DNA from 3 places in the Paenibacillus sp. FSL H8-0283 genome. Region 1 is predicted to be linked to each of the others. Evidence: riboswitches for the same ligand, from Rfam matches in the RefSeq annotation. Region 1 holds a riboswitch; each other region holds the start of a gene.
What was found. Region 1 has a riboswitch for cyclic di-AMP ahead of MHI52_RS00530 (C40 family peptidase). Riboswitches for the same ligand answer to the same signal wherever they lie in the genome.
Positions count from the first base shown of each region.

Region 1 (5,135 bases):
GTGAGCGGTGAGGAGCTACATTATCTCGCTGGTGGCAAAGGGGCCAACCAGGCTGTTGCCGTTGCGCGTCTGGGTGGACAGACTACGATGATTGGTGCGGTGGGATCGGACGGTTTTGGCGAACGTCTGCTGCACAGTCTGACGGAAAGTGGTGCAGATGCCTCGCAGGTTCGCATATTGGAAGACACGGTTACAGGGACGGCTTCCATCTGGCTCTCTCGGGGAGACAACCGGATTATCGTTATTCCTGGTGCGAATGGGCAAGTGGTGCCTGAGATGCTGGAAGAGGCGGATACGGTAAAAAGCCTGACTGCAGCGGCAGCGGTGCTGCTACAGCTGGAGATCCCGCTGCCAGCGGTTACCCGCGCCGCCCAACTGGCGGCTGAAGGCAGCGCACTGGTGGTGCTCAACCCGGCTCCCGCGGTGCCGGGTCTGCCCCAGGAGCTCCTGCGGTGCGTCGACGTTGTCACGCCAAACCGCAGCGAGCTTGCCGTGCTTACCGGCCGGGATCATCTCCGGCCGGAAGACCTGGATGCGGCGGTCGCAGAGCTCGCCGCATCCCTCGGGGCCGCTGTCGTCACGACGCTCGGCCCCGAGGGGGCTGTCTACGCGGCGGCGCCTGGTGGCCGCGTACAAGCAGGGCGTGCCGGCGCGTGCCGTGCGCCCGGCTACGCCGTAAGCGCCGTCGATACGACCGGCGCTGGCGATTGCTTCAACGGCGCGCTGGCGGTAGCCCTCGCGCGCGGTGAGACTTTGGACGCGGCCGTAGGCTTCGCCATGGGTGCGGCCGCGTTATCCGTGACAAAGCTCGGCGCCCAGTCCGGGATGCCGTCCGCACGTGAAGTTGAGGCCTTTTTGGCTGAGCATGCCGCAGAGGCTTAATAATTGATATAACAAAGAGGCTCTTATTCTCCGAAAAGGGGATTAAGCGCCTCTTTGTTATGCGTGTGCAGAGATTATTTCTTCTCTGACAGCCACATGGCGATATTTGCAATCTCTTCGTCCTGCAGTTTGCCCTTGAAGGAAGGCATACCACCTTTACCTTTGACAATCGTAGAATAGATCTTCTCCAGATCATCCTGGCTGCCGATGTTGGCCAGAGCAGGTCCTACGCCACCTTGAAGCTGATCCCCGTGACAGGAGATACAATTGGCTTTGACCAGTGCTTCAGCTTGTCCGGCATCCAATGTTACTTCCGGCATGGTTGGCTTGGCTTCTTCAGCCACTTCTTCTTTCCCTGGAAGCGTAAACATTAAAACAATAGCTAAAGCGCATGCTGCAAAAAATACTCCGCTCATGATCCATTTGTGCATCCCTTATGTCCCCTCCAGAATGAAAGATCATCTAACCTGAAACTATCCATATCATTATAACGGAACCTGTACTGACATCATAGCATTTTGTGGGAATTTTTTGAACTAATCACATAACAAGGGGCAAATTTGGTTGTTTTGCAATGGATTCTAACCGCGAGGCCCTTCATAAACCATACAGTGAAAGGGCTTCAAGCCGCTGGGGGTCTGTCGTTCGTATGTATCCTGGGTGACAAATCCACTCTTCAGATAGACTTGAATGGCACGAGCATTCCAAGTGAGTACTTCCAGATCAATCTCATTCGTGGGATTTCGGCGAATAGCTTCCTGTACAATGGCAGTGACAAAAGCTGTCCCTTGACCCTGACCACACAGCTCTGGATGCATGCCAAGGCCAATCCGGGTTACCCCTTGAAGTGGGAAGTATTGAGCAAACCCACATATACGATCGTTCTGATCCAAGACGATCGCATATTGCTCCTGCCGCAGCTGTGCATCTCCGAATTCCACTTCCAGAGCTTTCATCTGCTCCCAGGGGAGCCAGCTGTAGATATTGTAAGGCGGATCATACTGCCAACTGCAGATAAGCTCCGCATGTTCTTCTCGCATGGGTACAACGTGAAACGTCACAGGGGTTTCCTTCATACACCTGCATGCTCCTTTCCTTGAAACAGAACTCTTTGTCCACTCTACAAAAGAGATGTTCATTTAGCAAGTCTTCCTTCCCAAGAAAAAAAATGAAACAAAAGTTCCGGTAATTTCGTTTATATTATAACGGGATGGGTAAAAACATCATAAGGGCACGGACGAACGAACGCAAAATGAACCTGTTGATGTCGCAGGATATGCCCCGAGTATAACTTGCAACATGAATAAGGATTGAAGCACAAAAAAACCGCCGGATACATTCCTGCGGAGAATGTACCGGGCGGTTCTGTTATGCTTCTTGCTTCGTTCCAGTATGTTTAATGGTTACAGCATCATGTTGCTCAGCTTGTCCCTAGTCAAGGGCCAGTGATTCATATGCGTCCGTGCTCATAATCCGTTTTGCGCCAACATAACGATTGGCCCAATAGTTTTCACTCAATGCACTGATCGTAACGCCTTTGGAAGAAGAGGAGTGTGCGAACTTTCCATCCCCTACAAAGATTCCTACATGGGATACGCCTTTACCTGTTGTATTAAAGAACACCAGATCGCCAGCTCTCATTTCCATGCGGGATACGGAATCGCCCATGTCGAATTGGGAACTGGATTGGCGTGCCAAATCAATACCCAACTTTTCGAATACATACCGTGTAAATCCGGAGCAGTCAAAGCCGTTGAGCGTTGTTCCTCCACTTTGATATGTAGTTCCCATTGCTGAATCAATTACTTTGTCCATCTTAGAATCTGCGAATGCGCTACCTGCACCAAGCGATAATGCGAATGTGATGCTAAGTACAGCTGCGGTTAATTTCTTCTTGAACAAGAGATATTCCCCTTCCAACGCCTGCGAGGTTAGCTTAAGGATTCGGTTGAAGGTCCCCTATGATCCCTCTGTAGCAAGATCAATTCACCCATAACTGGTTCCCCCGCTTCCCAGGTGCCAGGAATTTGGCTATGCTAGTTATGCACCTGCGAAATCAAGAAATGATGATTTAATTTTAAGTAGTTACAAATATGAATGTAAATATTACAAAGTTGTTACTAAAAACTCACTGCGATTATTGTAACAGAGGAGTACGGCTTTGGCAACGTTTAGCAACAAATTTAGCAAAAAAAACCCCGACCTTTGACGGGGAAAGGTTGAGGTTTGCCTATTTATAAGTACATATTAGGCCATGAGTTTAACATTTGATGGTAACAATTTTTAAACTATCTGCTCTCACCTTTGGATATTTTGGACTGCCATAAACGGAAATGGCTGCATATTTTCCACAGACTTAATAGACACCTGGCAAGTGGATACGTCTGTTGTAGTATAAGCCCGGTAAGTCCCGTTAATAACCATGAGGCTGTAGTGAATGCCCCAAAGACGAGCAGGTGTACTCCGCCCAGCAGGAGTGCAATGCCGATTACGGCGATGAGATGACGCAGTGCAATCCAGAGGGCTTTGAGGGTGCCGTGAGCCCCGCCTTCTCCTTCTGGTGCCGAAACACCGAACTGCATGTAGAGTATGACATGGTGGATGATCCAACCATATACAATCCAGGCAGCAACATAAGGTATACCAGGCAAAAGTAATTGAAGCGAATGAAATCCGTCCATGAGAATTGAGTAAAGCTTCGGTATGAGCCAGTAGGCGGGCAGAAGTATCAATAATGTACGTATGGTGTGGAGCAGTAGCATCGGTTTCCACAGATTTTTGATTCCGCGGACAAAGGGGATGCGCTCTTCTGTAGAATTAAAGTGCTGAAGTGAGTAGAGCAGTCCTGCCTGAATGAGGGGGCTGATCAACATGCGAACCAGCAGCATGCCCCCGAGAATCCATAGATAACGATGAACCTCCGGATGGGTAGACAGGTTAAGTTGACTTTCCATTTTGAACAAAAGTGTACTCAGCTCACCGGCATCAGCATCTGGATAGCGAAGGAGCAGTGGGATGACGGCCGATTGTACCATTCGATAGAAGAAATATCCCCAAATGAGTTGATAGAGAAATAAGAGTGCGGCAATGAACATATGCTGACGGACGAGAAACCAGCCTTCACGTATTTTCGCTTTCACCGTTTCCACCTCACCATGACAGACCTCCGAATATGGCTTCTATTAGTTTGGTTACACTCATGCTCCAGCGGGACTTCGTCTGCTCATCCAGTCCGGATTTCAGGAAATTGTTCATATGGCGGTTCTCCAGCACGATCGAGTACAGGGGATCGGTCATGGCCCAGGATACGGGGGATGTGTGAGTTAATTTATACGTGATGCGATCTTCTTTGCCATTCCATTGCTTGGTGAGGATATGCCCGTCTTCAAAAGCAATGCGAACAGGAACGGCGCTGTAATCACTACCTTTTTTTGCGATCGTCACGGATGACTCGTACAATGTTTGACCGTCTTTCTGTACGGGCGTAACACGAATCTTCTCTACAGCAAAGTCAGCCATCCCGTTACTATAGACGTATTGATCAAAATAATCAGACCAGGAAGTGCGGGTCACTTGTTCCACAATTTTCTGAAAATCAGCCGAAGTGGGATGTTTGAAGCGGTACTTCTTCACATAGGTAGAGAGGATGCGTTCCATCTTTTTGGCACCGACTTGATGTTCGATACCAAGCAATACAAGTTTGCCACGTGTATAGACATTGGCTGCATACTCATTCTGTGAATCAAACTTCCAGGATTCTTGTGTTAAGGATGAAGGAGACGTAATCAGTCCCGATTGTACTGGCAGATTCGGAATCAATCCGTATTCCTGCTCCATCAGTTTGTCTTCTGCATAAGAGGTGAATCCCTCATCCAGCCAGGCTTCCTCGAATTCGTTGCTGGCAACCATGCCGTAGAAGTACTGGTGTCCGATCTCATGGACTACGGTACGTTCCAGGTCATAACCCGGAGTAGTATCATCGGCTCCAAAGGCCGTAACTAGCGTAGGGTATTCCATACCTCCAGCGCCGTTCCCCGCTTTGGGTGGAACTACGATGGATAAGGTAGCGTAAGGATATGGGCCAAACCATTTGCTATAATTGGCTAGAGCGGCCTTCGCGGCGTAGAAGTAACGTTCTTTCAGATCCTGATGAGCAGGGTCCAGATATAACTTGATTCGTACACCAGGCACATTGGGTGCAGAGAAGGGTTCCTCGGCGTAGACAAAATCCGGTGAAGCTGCCCATGCGAAGT
Region 1 is NZ_CP150295.1:107,136-112,270, forward strand. Features, by position in the region: gene rbsK (ribokinase) at 1-882, shown strand, start outside; gene MHI52_RS00520 (cytochrome c) at 957-1,313, opposite strand; gene MHI52_RS00525 (GNAT family N-acetyltransferase) at 1,464-1,958, opposite strand; gene MHI52_RS00530 (C40 family peptidase) at 2,314-2,784, opposite strand; cyclic di-AMP (ydaO/yuaA leader) riboswitch at 2,788-2,925, opposite strand; gene MHI52_RS00535 (hypothetical protein) at 3,171-4,022, opposite strand; gene MHI52_RS00540 (M1 family metallopeptidase) at 4,033-5,135, opposite strand, start outside.

Region 2 (5,135 bases), 3.2 Mb from region 1:
TTATGTCAGGAAGATCGTTTATCTTTGTTCAGATGATCCTCCATCAACCTCTCTGCAGTCTGCACGATTTCGTCGATCTGCATCCGCATGATGGAATCAAAATGGATACCCATGATCACCGTAACGGTTACTTTCAGCTGCATGGCAGCCTTTCGGGCAAGCCGCTCACACAGCTCTTGTTCTTTATGCCCAGGAATATGTACTGTCGTCCCGCTTACGCGCTCATGATCCACATAGAACGTGGCTACGGCGCCAATATGCGCCTTTCCTCCGGTAACGAGAAAAACCTTATCTTCTCCTGCTTCAATCACCTGTAAACGTATGGATTTCAAATCAAATGTACTCATCCCCATCCACCTATCCTTTTCTATATGTTATATATGGAGGAATTATGGCTGTCATGAGCTAAATCGGCAATGAAACTTCTCACACTGCGCATATTTTATGGAACCCCCGGGCATACCAAGGAGAACGTCATTTTGGAAAAGGAGGCCGTTATTATGCGCGTACGCCTCATTATGCTGATGGTTATCGTTATTTTTCTCGGGGGATCTCATGCTCCAGTTTCATCGCAGGATGTTTCAAGCCCGCCAAGTGAATCCGTATCAGGTTCGGATTCTGCGGAAGAAGAACAACTGACATTGGGACAATTACGTCAAAAATATGCCGATACGTTCAAAACCAATGGTCCTTCAACCAAGAAGGTTGCACTGACTTTTGATGATGTACCTGATCCACGATTTACTCCACAAGTACTGGATGTATTGAAGAAATACAATGTCAGAGCTACATTCTTCATCGTGGGTAGTCGTGCTGAGAAACATCCGGATCTAGTGAAACGCATTGTTAAAGAAGGGCATATGGTTGGTAATCACAGCTACAATCATCCTGAATTCAGTAAGCTGTCGATGAATGCCTTTCGCAAACAAATTTTACATACCGGGGATATTATTCAACGTTTGGCGGGTTATACGCCCAAGATGATTCGGCCACCTTATGGAGACATTAATGAAGAACAGCTGAGATGGGCTGCCAAACAACACTATAGCATTGTGAACTGGAACGTAGACTCCCTGGACTGGAAAGGCCTTTCAAAGGAACAGGTGAAAGATAACATCCTGTCTGCCGTGAAACCTGGCTCCATCGTTCTGCAACATGCTGGAGGCGGTGTAGGGTCAAACCTGAACGGCACGATTGAGGCTTTGCCTGAAATTATTGAGGAACTACGTAATCGGGGATATGAACTGGTCACCTTGGACGAAATGTTGGGATTGCCAAAGGCCAAAGATTAGGACGACCGTGATAACAAATAATGAGAATATTAAAAGGGTGCTGTTCAATCGCGAATTAGCGACTGGCAGACACCCTGTTTGAATTCATTTTAAATGTTATTTTCTCTCTACTTCAGAATGTACAGCTCGATATCCTGAAAACCAAATGAACTTACAGTCTGTTTGCTACCCGGGATAAAGATATCAATCCGGTGACCCTTGATTGCACCGCCCACATCCCGCGCTGTGGCTACAAAAGCCTGTTTTGGCAATCCTGGATGGCTGTGACCAGTTACCAGTACTTTGGTTCCAAGTGGAATTACACTTGGATCCACTGCAATCGTACCCAGTTCAAGGTCATTTCCGAAATAATCGACTGCACCCCAGCCTCCATTTTCAGACGGATCTGCAGAGTATGCCGTTGCTTTTACGTTCACAGCTTTGCTGTAATCGAATGTCTTACCCCAGGCTTGAACAACTTTGTTATCTGCGTTGACGTCCAAGCTTGCTGTAGTAACAGTCTTCGCTTGGGTCTTTCTCTCCGTTGCCGCAGCGGCTGCTACATTGTTTGCCTTACCGGGAATCGTAATTTTCAAACCACCATAAATGTTGTAAGCCGAAATGTCGTTGTTTGCTTTAATTAACGTGTTGAGTGCTACTCCATATTGTTTTGATAAGGTGTAGAAGGTATCCCCTTCTTTGGCCACATGAACTGAATCGGCGTGAGCCGGAACGGCTTGAATGAGCATTGCTGTTGTCATTAATGCTACTGCTGTTTTGGCTATACGTTTCTTGTTAATCATGGTCTTCCTCCCTCATTGTGCCTGCGAAGTTAGTTGTCGGATTCGGATGAGGAGCCCACCCTATAGGTTCTTCGTTACATTTGAAACGTTATGTACCCAATTCACCCCAAGCAGTGTGCTGTAGATCTTCCCCCTGCACAATCTGCATCGTTACATCCCCCGCACTCCCTATCCGGAAGTTTCGGCAGAGTTCAATATATCACAATTTTGTAACCTGAACTTGTAGTAATTCTTACCAAATGGTTTTTAGCATGTAAGCATTTGTAAGAATACTGGTTAATTCAGAAAGTTTGGTTGACCCGATTCCTTTATATTTGGTAACAGAATAGTTACTTTTCCGAATCCATACGTCATTATTATCCATAAAAAATAGCGTTACCGACTCGAAGTCAGTAACGCTATTTGATCACATCGTTTAGAGTACTTTCGCAAGAAAATCACGTGTACGTGAATTTTTGGGTGCTCCAAACACCTCATCAGGTGTTCCCTCTTCCACAATAACCCCGCCATCCATGAACAAGATGCGGTCTCCCACTTCACGTGCGAAACCCATCTCATGGGTTACGATGACCATCGTCATTCCGCCTTCTGCAAGACGTTTCATGACATCCAGCACTTCGCCGACCATCTCAGGGTCCAGTGCCGACGTAGGCTCGTCAAACAGCATCACATGCGGCTGCATGGCCAATGCTCTAGCAATGGCGATCCGCTGTTTCTGTCCACCAGACAGCTGATTCGGGAATGTATCTTTTTTATCGTACAAGCCCACGGTGTTAAGCAGATCAGAGGCAATTTTCTCCGCTTCCTGAGTGGATTGTTTCTTCACTTTAATCGGAGCAATCGTGATGTTTTGCTGTACCGTTTTGTGTGGGAACAGGTTGAAGTGCTGGAACACCATGCCCATTTTCTCACGAGTTGCGTTAATGTTATGCTTGGGGTCCGTGATTGACACGCCTTCAAAATCAATCTCTCCTGAGGTAGGCTGTTCCAGCAGATTCAGACAACGTAAGAAAGTACTTTTACCTGAACCGGAAGGACCGATGACCACGACAACCTCACCTTTGCCAATCGTCACGTTAATGCCCTTAAGCACATCGTTATTTCCATAAGATTTGTGTAATTGTCTAACGTCTATCACTTGCACTCAACTTCCTTTCCAGTCGTCCCAGCAGCTTGGACAAAATGAACGTCATTACAAAGTAGATGGCTGCTGCAATCAAAAATGGACTCAACCCTTGGTACGTAATGTTCTTGACTACACTTGCCTGATACATAATATCCACCATACCGATAACGGAGATAATGGAGGATTCTTTGATGATAGTTATGAATTCATTACCGATCGCTGGTAATACAGCTTTGAAGGCTTGTGGCAATATGATATAACGCATCGCGGCGCCTCTTCCCATACCTAATGAACGCGCTGCCTCCAACTGACCACGATCCACACCTTGGATACCTGCACGGAAAATCTCCGCCAGATAGGCACCACTATTGATTGAAAGTGTAATGATACCTGCCTGAAGTGCAGTGAAGTTAATGCCAAAGCTCAGAGAAAAACCATAGTAAATAATCATCAATTGTACCAGCATCGGTGTGCCACGGATCACTTCAACGTATGCCGTACCGATCCAGCGCAAGATTGCAGCGTCATGCAAACGGAACAAACAGATGATCAATCCAATAATTACCCCGAAGATAACCCCAAGTGCAGACAACAGAAGTGTGTATCCTACACCTGTAGCATAGAAACTTTTGTACTCCCAGAATACTTGGAAAATATTTTGTGATTTGTTCGCTTTATCCGCCATCAAGAGGCTGGCGTCCGTCACCATCTGATTGATTTTATCTTCGCTTTTCAGTCGCTCTAGTGTTCCATTTACTGCAGCTAGCAGCTCGGTATTACCTTTACGAATCCCGATTGCCGCTTCTGCTTGCTCTTCGTCCGGAACAGCAGCAGCAAGTCCAATGATATCGTCCAGATAACCTACAGCAACGGTATCTTCAACGATTGCCGCGTCAATGCGTTTTGTTTGCAGTTGAAGCACGATATCCGAGATTTTATCCAGCGCAGTAAGCTTCGCTCCTGGAATACTCTGTCCGATCGTTTCCTGAATGGAGCCTTTCTGAACGCCAATCTTCGCATTTTCAAGTTCTGCCATGGTTGGATATTTGTCTTTATCCACATTGCGAACCATAATCACTTGTTTTGATTTATAATAGGTGTCGGAAAAATCGATACTTTTCTTCCGCTCATCCGTCGGCGTCATACCTGAAATCACCAGATCAACACGCCCGCTCTGCAATGAAGGCAGAAGACCGTCGAAGCCCATATCCTCAATCACAAGCTCAGCGCCAAGATCTTTGGCAATCTCTTTGGCGATCTCAATATCGAAGCCGACGATTTCATCTTTGCCATTAATCACTTTATGGAATTCATATGGTGCAAAATCGGCACTTGTACCGAGCACCAGTTTTTTACTGCTTGAATTATCTGTAGTTCCACTTGCAAGTGCCACAGGAACGGCAGTCGTCAGCAGAATAACAAAGGTCAACAGCATCATGGTGTAACGACTTATTAATTTCAACCTTTTTCTCTCCCCTTACAATACTTTGTATGCTTCTCATGTTGATGACTGAGTCATTATAAAGTACAATGCATGATTATGCAATGCATTTTGACAATACAAATCTTGACTTGTTTCTGAAAAAATAAAGCAAACATGATATAATCAATGAATTATTTTCATTTTTGCATAAGGAGTTTACTAATGACTGCTAACAAATCACAAATTCTGACGGTTATTGATCAATATGCTTCCCGTTTTAAAGCCATTTCATCATATATCGGTGCCAACCCCGAACTGGGAAATGAAGAGTTCCTTGCTTCTGCCCGTTTGAAAGAAGAACTGCTCTTCCACGGTTTCACTGTAGATGCTCCAATCCTCGGTCTGGAGACAGCCTTTATCGGAACCTATTCAGCCGCCACACCCGGCCCTACCATTGCTTTATTGTGCGAATATGACGCCTTGCCGGAGATCGGTCACGCTTGTGGTCACCA
Region 2 is NZ_CP150295.1:3,961,789-3,966,923, forward strand. Features, by position in the region: gene MHI52_RS17705 (hypothetical protein) at 6-347, opposite strand; gene MHI52_RS17710 (polysaccharide deacetylase family protein) at 501-1,292, shown strand; gene MHI52_RS17715 (3D domain-containing protein) at 1,400-2,074, opposite strand; cyclic di-AMP (ydaO/yuaA leader) riboswitch at 2,077-2,271, opposite strand; gene MHI52_RS17720 (amino acid ABC transporter ATP-binding protein) at 2,490-3,212, opposite strand; gene MHI52_RS17725 (ABC transporter permease subunit) at 3,199-4,662, opposite strand; gene MHI52_RS17730 (M20 family metallopeptidase) at 4,846-5,135, shown strand, end outside.
Region 2: another riboswitch for cyclic di-AMP. It lies ahead of MHI52_RS17715 (3D domain-containing protein); the one in region 1 lies ahead of MHI52_RS00530 (C40 family peptidase).

Region 3 (5,135 bases), 2.2 Mb from region 1:
TTAAAGAACATATCCGACCCAATCCTGAATGATCCGCAGGCACTTGCCAACATGGACATTCTGGGAGCACATACGTATGGAACCCAGATTTCAAATTTTGCCTACCCTCTCTTTAAGCAAAAAGGAGCCGGTAAAGAACTGTGGATGACTGAAGTGTATGTTCCAAACAGTGACAACAACTCAGCAGACCGCTGGCCTGAAGCATTAGACGTTTCCTATCACATGCACAATGCCATGGTAGAAGGTGATTTCCAGGCCTACGTGTGGTGGTACATCCGCAGACAGTATGGTCCGATGAAAGAGGACGGTACCATAAGCAAACGCGGGTATAATATGGCTCATTTCTCTAAATTCGTGCGTCCAGGCTACCTGCGAGTCGATGCAACGAAAAATCCGGATACAAACACATTTGTCTCAGCCTATAAAGGTGATAACAAAGTCGTCGTCGTGGCAATTAACCGTGGAACTTCAGCCACAAGCCAAAAATTCGTTCTGCAAAATGGTAATGCCTCTACTGTGTCCTCATGGATTACGGACAGCAGTCGAAATCTGGCAAGCGGAACCTCGCTTAACGTATCCAATGGAGCCTTCACGGCACAGCTCCCGCCTCAGAGCGTAACAACGTTTGTTGCCAACGTTACTGGCGGAAATAGCGGCGGGAATACAGGCAGTGGCACTACGTATGAAGCCGAGACCGGAACGTCACTTACGGAAGCTACCATTGAAACAATCTACACCGGTTACACTGGGTCCGGGTATGTTAACTTCAATGCGATGACTGGTTCGGCCATTCAATGGAACGGCATTAATAACACGACAACAGGTACCAAAAACGTAAAGTTTCGTTATGCGCTGGAAAGCGGCACTCGGAACCTCGACATTTTTGTGAACGGAACCAAAGTCATTAGCAACGAGCCCTTTCCGGCTACGGGAAGCTGGTCCACTTGGGTTGAAAAAACAATACAGGTTCCCATGAACACGGGGACCAATACATTGAAAGTAGTTACCACCGGATCGGAAGGACCGAATATTGACAGCGTTAATGTTACCGCAGCACAATAAACGTTCCGTATGGCTGATGGAAGACATTTGCTGTACGTGCAGCTAAGCACTAACCTCTTGAATACTCATCACTAAAGTTAGTGTTATATCAAAAAATGCAAAAAAAGACTCCTTAAGCGTTAGCTTAAGGAGTCTTTTTATTAGATGCGGTCGAGAGGACTCGAACCTCCACGGGGGTTAGCCCACACGGACCTGAACCGTGCGCGTCTGCCAATTCCGCCACGACCGCATATTGTATCTCCGTCATCAATATCGGCGACAAGAAATAATATATCATGCGTAATCTATCATGTCAACACTGAAAGTAATAACAATAAAGCCCGAATCAGACGTCCATGTCGATTCGGGCTTTACCTTTAACTGCTGTTAATAGTTTGGTTCATTAAAACGGAAGCATACTACAAATTACAGCTTGGAAGGCCAGTTGCCATACCATGCATAACCGCCTCTTCTTTCTTTATCAATATCACTTAATTTGTATTTAACTACCCCGTCACGACCAATAAAGATTGGTTTATCCGTTCCGATCTCATAGAAGCGTGCCCAAATTGGTGCAGCTTTGGAATCAGCGATAATTTTACTATCTCCATTAGCTCTTTCATACTTGTAACCCGTAATTTTCACTTTGTTAAACCAAGCCTCCGCTCCTTTAATGGATGCGGTAATTTTAGCGTTAGCAGGTCTGGTTTTCAGAAATTTAACAATCGTTACACTCTCTCCAGCTGTCAGTGATGGCACTTCGTAGATTCTTGCGCTCGCTGGTTTAAGAGAGCTGGAATCATGTTGTTGTCCCCATGCTGTCAGCTTACCACCTGAAACGACCTGTGTATTCAGAATCGCCTCCACACCTTTGGCAACTGAATTTTTACTGCGGTTAGCAAGTGTGCTGTCGATAAATGAGAAATCACCTTTTCGTGCTGCTACTTCATCCAGCATGATCATTACATTAATCATGGCATCATCATTGTAAGTGATGTGCTTGTGGTATCCGGAGCTTTGGTAAACTTGTGGCCACCCGCCGTTTGAATACTGCATGTTGATCAAAAAGTTAATTCCTTTGATTGCAGCTGTGGAGTAACGCGGATCATTCGTCTTTTTAAATTCCTTCGCCAATCTTCTAATTTCTGAGTATGTAGCCTTGTTGTCTATCGTGGACTTTGCCCACTCTCCACTTGTCTGTTTATAATCTTTTCTCCAACCTCCATCCGGCAGCTGGTTCTTCAAAATATCAGAAATACTCGCTGTAGTACCCGACGCATCTGCAGCAGATACCGTCCCTACAGGGAGAACTGCCATTCCAACTACTGAGAACACCATCGTACATGCCAGGACAAAAGTAATTATTTTCTTCGCTTTCAAATGTAACACTCTCCTATGTTCGTTTTTATAAATCTTCCACTTCTACTTTACGTATGATATACGCCCCAAACCTCCTTTATTTGTATTTATCGCATAATAAAATCAATTTTAATCCAATATGTGGATTGGATAATCAGATAATATGCAAAAAATCGATTTTTGTCAATATATGCAACTTAATGAATATAATCTCTCTAATTCTACATAACGGGATAGTTCTTTTAACTCATGACAAACCTATTTATTTATCCAAATTCGTCTTAAACGAACCAATAATGACGTTTTTGTCATGAATGATACCCAAACTTGATCCCTTCTTTCATATAAAAACCTTAATTCCGCTAACATTGAGGTATTACGAAGGGTTTTAAATGGGTTTGACAATTACGCATTTATGCAATATAGTTTCAAATAGTTACAAAAACTTAATTATTCATTGCCGAGTTTCATGTTTGAAAACGGGGGAACCAATTTGGGTGAATTATTCTTATACATAGGAAATATAGGGAACCTTCTACCGAACCCTTAGCTAACTCCGTAGGCATCGAAGGGAGAACATTGATTTTGAAAAAACTGATTATCTCCATTTTTGGAGCAGCTGTATTATTTACATCCGGGGCAACAAGCACAGAGGCAAGCAGTATCAACTCCGTAGTGAACAACATGACAGGTATTCCTTACAAATGGGGTGGCACTACTGTAGCCGGCTTCGACTGTTCTGGTTTTATGAGATATCTTTTCAACAAATACAGCATTGAATTACCACGTACTTCGCAGCAGCAAGCCAAAGCAGGTACTCCCGTATCCAAGAGCAATGTTCGGACAGGTGATCTGGTGTTCTTTAATACAACAGGCAAAGGCATTTCACATACAGGTGTATATATCGGCGGCGGACAATTCGCTCATGCCTCCAGCAGTAAAGGTGTAAGCATCACGAAGTTATCGAATCCATACTTCAATGATCGTTATGTAACAGCACGTCGGGTAACTGGACAGTTTATGTATGATAAAATGTTAGGTAAAATGTGATTCACATACAAAAAGGCATCGGTTATTAACCGGATGCCTTTTTTGCACTTAAAAATGTATGTTGCATTGCTTACTAATGCAGCGCCTTCTGCACTCGCATCGCACCCTGAGACAGGGCATGTCCTCCACCAACAGCTCCAGCCACGGCTACGGTCTCCATAATCTCCTGATCTGTTGCGCCCTTAGCACGGGCTTCTTCTACATGGTAGAAGGTACATACCTCATTGTTGGCGAATAATCCAATGCCAAGCGCAATTAGCTGTTTTGTCTTCGCATCAATCACACCAGGTTGGAAACATTCTCCGGTAAACTCATGATACGACTTCACCACACCTGGCAGTACATCGCTTAATGCTCCAATCTGATCCTTGTAGGCATGAACTTTATCATTCATCAATGTCATGGCTTGTAGCACACCCTCTCGGCTATAGTTACAGATCTTCCTCACTGTACCTATCTTCTCTCCCGAGTGAGCCAATTATGCCAAGAAATCATGGTAATTCCAAACATTTAACGCTCATGGCCACTGCCATAATTATAAGCTGTTACTCACTAAGTGGACTCTGGCGCGGCTCGCTGAACAGCTGATAGCTGTAACCTCGGTCCAGCTTAACGACACGTCGATTCTGACGACGGATAAGTACCTGCTCGCCATCCCAGGCAACCACAATCCCCTTCACGTCGTTCGATTCCAGCTCGTCCCGTACGACTCTAACTTTCTCACCTGACAGACGCAGGGCGTCCAATTCTGTATCACTAATCATCTTCATGGCTCCTATATTTCAAATTTATTTACAAAAAGAGACCTAAATGAAAAGTCATTTAGGTCTCACGTGACTGTATTGGACTGTCATGTCATTCGAAATTATGTCCCGACTGAAAGTTACCGCTGCGCGTGCTCTTTGCTGTCGTTCTTCTCGAACCAAAAATCAAGCACTTTGGCGGACATCACACGTTCTTCAAGGTACTCCACTTGATGCGGTGTAAATTGTTCTTTCCAAGAGAAGGACAACTCTTCGCACAAGCCTACAATCGTCAGTAATTCTGACCAGGCAACATAGCGTTTGTACCAGAAAAATTGAGGATGTTCAATCATATAGGGATAAAGGTCATCGAATTCCGTATGTTTACAATCCAGGGCACGTTCAAAATGAACTTTCGATTCCGCCAGCTTATCATTAAAAAATTGTTCTGTTGCCGGTTGGTTCCCCATGGTGTTGCCTCCTCTCCCTAACATAACCCCATTATAAATGAAATCGGCGGTCATGCAAAGGCATAGTTCAAAAAATAGGCCCTATTCCTTTAAAATGTCACATTTCGTTATCGTCAAATTGTACTGTTCCATCGTTCAGGGAACGAATGCGTACCAAGGCTTCCACCGGAATACCCTGTTCACGAATCGTGCGTGCCCCTGCCTGGAAACTTTTCTCGACCACAACGCCGAATCCGACGAGTTCCGCACCGGAACGCTCGATAATTTTGATGACGCCACGAGCGGCATCTCCATTGGCAATAATATCATCAATGAACAAAATGCGGTCATTCTCATGAATGAACTCGCGAGATACCATAATGTCAGTTACAATTCCTTTGGTAAAGGACGGTACACGTTCACAGTAAGCATCAGGATCAGCCAGAAGTGTTTTTTTGCGACGGGCGAATACAAGTGGCACCCCCAGTTCATA
Region 3 is NZ_CP150295.1:2,349,083-2,354,217, reverse strand. Features, by position in the region: gene MHI52_RS10765 (carbohydrate-binding protein) at 1-1,062, shown strand, start outside; tRNA gene MHI52_RS10760 (tRNA-Leu) at 1,208-1,291, opposite strand; gene pelA (pectate lyase) at 1,468-2,430, opposite strand; cyclic di-AMP (ydaO/yuaA leader) riboswitch at 2,849-2,980, shown strand; gene MHI52_RS10750 (C40 family peptidase) at 2,986-3,450, shown strand; gene MHI52_RS10745 (carboxymuconolactone decarboxylase family protein) at 3,524-3,853, opposite strand; gene MHI52_RS10740 (hypothetical protein) at 3,996-4,214, opposite strand; gene MHI52_RS10735 (hypothetical protein) at 4,334-4,663, opposite strand; gene MHI52_RS10730 (xanthine phosphoribosyltransferase) at 4,761-5,135, opposite strand, start outside.
Region 3: another riboswitch for cyclic di-AMP. It lies ahead of MHI52_RS10750 (C40 family peptidase); the one in region 1 lies ahead of MHI52_RS00530 (C40 family peptidase).